Regions from separate parts of the Priestia sp. GS2 genome, predicted to be linked through region 1. Evidence: riboswitches for the same ligand, from Rfam matches in the RefSeq annotation. Region 1 holds a riboswitch; the other holds the start of a gene.
What was found. Region 1 has a riboswitch for glycine ahead of gcvT (glycine cleavage system aminomethyltransferase GcvT). Riboswitches for the same ligand answer to the same signal wherever they lie in the genome.
Positions count from the first base shown of each region.

Region 2: another riboswitch for glycine. It lies ahead of V2145_RS10855 (ACT domain-containing protein); the one in region 1 lies ahead of gcvT (glycine cleavage system aminomethyltransferase GcvT).

Region 1 is NZ_JAZGJX010000001.1:444,952-447,158, reverse strand. It holds gene gcvT (glycine cleavage system aminomethyltransferase GcvT) at 1-884, opposite strand, end outside; glycine riboswitch at 990-1,071, opposite strand; glycine riboswitch at 1,075-1,163, opposite strand; gene V2145_RS02325 (DEAD/DEAH box helicase) at 1,350-2,207, shown strand, end outside.
Region 2 is NZ_JAZGJX010000001.1:2,083,440-2,085,646, forward strand. It holds gene V2145_RS10850 (M14 family zinc carboxypeptidase) at 1-894, shown strand, start outside; glycine riboswitch at 1,184-1,259, shown strand; gene V2145_RS10855 (ACT domain-containing protein) at 1,350-1,622, shown strand; gene V2145_RS10860 (PFL family protein) at 1,636-2,207, shown strand, end outside.

The sequences.
Region 1 (2,207 bases):
CGTGGAATTCCTTTATCAATCATTTCAATCCCAACAAGCTTGCGGCTCGGGCCTTCTTCACGCTGACCCTTTAATACTTCTTTGCCGATAAAATCCTCTTTATCCGTTTTCACAGCAAATCCGATACGTGCTTCAATCGGCGTAATATCTTTTGAAAGCTCTTGGCCATATAAAGCTAACGTTGCTTCAAAACGCAGCGTATCTCGCGCTCCCAAACCACATGGAACGACCTCTTTATTTTTTAAAAGTTCATTCCAAAGCGTTACTACATCTGATGCAGAACAATACAGTTCAAAACCATCCTCGCCTGTATAACCTGTACGTGAAACAAGCACTCTCACACCAGCTACTTCTACATTATCTTTAAATGTAAATGGCTTTAGGTCAGATAATGATTCAGCTGTTAATCTCTGCAAAACATCTTGTGCAGCTGGACCTTGCAAAGCTAGTAAAGCAAATTCACTTGAACGATTTACAAGTTCGATATCCTGTGACTTATGTTGTTGTAACCATTCAAAGTCTTTTTCAATATTTGCTGCGTTTACAACCAGCAGGTAGTCACCTTCCCCTTTTTGATAAACAAGGAGATCATCCACTGTGCCTCCATCTTCATAGCACATCGCAGTATATAGTGCTTTACCTGGACGTAATGCTGAAATATCATTCGTCATAACTTTTTGTAAAAATTCCAAGCTATTTGTACCTTTCACATCGAACTCTCCCATGTGAGAAACATCGAACAAGCCAGCTTTTGTACGAACCGCATGATGTTCTTCTTTAATGGATGAGAATTGAACTGGAAGAGCCCAACCTCCAAAATCAATAATCTTTCCACCGTATTGTTGATAGACATCGTAAAGTGGTGTTTTGTTTAGCTCAGTCATTTAACATCCTCCTCATATAAGGCCATTTGCTTTGGTTTTGGGGAATCATTGTATCTTTTTACACATAAAAAAGGACAGAGAACTCCCTGCTATATAGCAGGAAGTCTCTGTCCTTTTCACCTGAAAGTTTACCCGTTAAATAGGTTTGCCTCGTGGGTGGTCTATTCGAAATAGACGCTCTCCAGAGTTGCGTCCAACAAGAGTCTTTTTGCCTGAGAGATTCACATGTTGTTTGCTCCTTCGGCGCTACTTTAAAGCAGTCTCTCCCCTTGTCATCATTCGCCTCTATAAAGTTTGTAATTTTGGGCATACTACTAAGAAACTATTACTTACACATATCAATAACACAATAGTTTTTTTAGTGATAATCTATTTTCTATTTAAAATTTTCTAAAATATATTTTTATCCTACATGATTCTGTTCAGCAGTTCAATAAAAACTTTCAGAAAGGAGCAAAACTAACGATGAACATTAGTATGAAGCAAGATGAAGCATGGGAATCTACTTTTTTAAATAAACTTGAACAAGATGGACCTTGGTCTGATTGGGAAATGTATAAATTAGCATATGAAATTGAGGAGCAAACGTTAATTACTGAATTCGAAGGTCTACAAGCACCTCGTCATTTAACAGATCTAACGCCACATCCACACCAGTTAGAAGTAGCTAAAAAAGTGGTAGAAGAGATGAATGGAAAAGCAATTCTAGCCGATGAAGTGGGGCTTGGAAAGACAATTGAAGCAGGGCTTATCCTAAAAGAATATATGATTCGTGGTCTTGTAAAAAAAGCCCTTATTCTTGTACCGGCATCTCTTGTATCTCAATGGGCAATGGAACTTAATCATAAATTTTTCATCCCTGCTGTCCCCCAAAAGAAGACGTACGTGTGGGAGCAATGCGACGTAGTGGTATCATCCATTGATACAGCCAAACGCTCTCCTCATCGTGAAATTGTGTTAGAACAAGATTATGACCTTATCATCATTGACGAAGCTCATAAACTAAAAAATAACAAAACAAAAAACTATGAGTTTGTTCAAAGCTTAAAGAAAAAGTTTTGCTTATTATTAACAGCAACACCAATTCAAAATCGTGTAGAAGAGATTTTTAATTTAGTTTCGTTATTAAAGCCAGGGCATCTAGGAAACAAAGATTATTTTGCTGATTTATTTTCTGCTAAGAAGCGTTCGGTTCAAAATGATGAGCATTTAAAGGAGCTCGTTAACAAAGTGATGATTCGAAATCGCAGGCAAGACACAGGTATTGAATGGACAAAGCGCATTGTTCAAACTGTTCCTGTTGAGTTTTCATCTGAAGAACGA
Region 2 (2,207 bases), 1.6 Mb from region 1:
GTAAACTTCTTAAAAACGCAAGAAGCAAAACAAAGCGCAATGAACCTTGAAGTCATTGGACAAACTGTAAAAGGTCGCGACATTCATTTAGTCAAGTACATATCAAATCCAGACAACCCAACCATTTTGTTTTTAACACAGCAGCATGGAAATGAACAACTAACGACTGAAGGAACTCTAGAGTTTATTAAACACCTAGGGACTAATAAAACAAAAGGAATTCTTGACAATGTAAATATTTTAATTGTACCAATGTTGAACGCTGACGGAGCGATGGGCGACGTAAACTTCTCATTGGATGACTATAGAGCAAGCGGAGATCGTCACTTAACTCGTTATAATGCCATGGAAGTAGACTTAAACCGTGACCATGTAAAAAAAGAGCAACCTGAAACAAAGGCTCTTCATAATAACGTATTAAGTAAATATAAGATTGACTATATGATTGATTTGCATCATCAAGGTACACAAAGTGAACGTGACGGAAAACTTGTGTCCGGTTCTATTCTTTATCCAACAAATCCCCAGGTAAAGCCTGAAGTGGTTGAGAAATCGAAAAAGCTAGGGTCTGTTGTCTTTCATTCCGTTGACTCAAAAGGTTGGGGACACCTTGGTAAATATGCTGGCGGTTCTGATAACGCGATTGGCCGTAACGGCGCTGCGACTGAGTATGGTATTGCAACCCTTCTCTTTGAAATGCGCGGAATGTCCGATCACAACAACGAATCATATGTACTTGGTCAAAAAAGCAACGGCTATTTAATTAAACAAACAATCACTACTTTAGACTCAACTGTACGAGCTATTGCGGATGGCTCAATAGAAAAAGCAGATACAAGCTTTTGGGACACGCTTGCTACTCAAACAACTCGTCCTTCTGGAGAAGACGAGTAAGCCAACAATTATTAAAGGAAAGCGACTTCTATACGCTTTCCTTTTTTATTTTTATAAAAATCGTACCTTTTCCCCTTCGCTTATTCTACTTTTAACTGTGACATACCACCTTAAGCAAAAGGACTTCAAAGCACCCCCAGCCTCCCTACGTACACGTGATAAAATAATACAAATGTTCAAAAAAGTTGACTATCCTTTCCTTTGTTGATATGATTTCTCTATTGGTTTTTGAGCCAATACTAAGTTGAATATTCCCCAAGCAATGATTGTTGTGGATAACACTACAACAGGAGCAGCTTCTGGAGAGACCGCACAGGCGGCGCCGAAGGATTCACAATCTCAGGCAAAAGGACAGAAGAGTAACGATACATACGTATGTTATTCGATGACCTATTCGAGATTGGATTCTTCCAATCTCTTTTTTTATTTTCTATATTATTTTTGAGGTGATTATTATGCAACAAAAGCGCGCTGTGGTTAGCGTAATTGGACAAGATCAAGTAGGTATCATTTCGAGCGTCACAACTATCTTATCAAATCAAGGTGTTAATATTCTCGATATTAGTCAGACAATATTACAAGATTTTTTTACAATGATGATGATTGTCGATGTATCAACTACTGAACTAAACTCGCTACAACATTCTTTAAATAACATTAGCGAAGAGCTTGGTTTAAAAATTCACGTGCAGCTTGAAGAAACGTTCCAAGCTATGCACCGCGTATAAAGGAGAAATTAATATGAGCATTGCCTTAACAGAAATGATGGAAACCATCCGCATGGTCCAAATGGAAAACCTTGATATCCGTACAGTAACAATGGGTATTAGTTTAAGAGACTGTGCAGATTCTAACTTTGAAACAATGAATCAAAATGTTTACAATAAAATTGTTTCATATGCAGGCGAATTAAAAGAAACAGCGGAACAGGTTGAAAAAGAATATGGAATTCCAATTGTCAATAAGCGCATATCAATTACTCCTATCGCAGAGATTTTAGGCCATGCAACGGTTGAAGAAACAATTACCCTTGCTAAAACACTAGACCGCGCTGCACAGCAGGTTGGTGTTGATTTTATCGGTGGCTTCTCAGCTCTTATTCATAAAGGAATTTCAAAAAGTGATCAAACGCTACTGGACGCGCTGCCTGAAGCTCTTAGCGTAACAGAACGCGTTTGTTCTTCCATCTCAGTAGCTACCACTCGTACGGGTATTAATATGGATGCTGTGAAACAGCTCGGTATTATTATTAAAGAAGCTGCGGAACGTACAAAAGATCGTGACGGCATTGCTTGTGCAAAACTTGTGGTTTT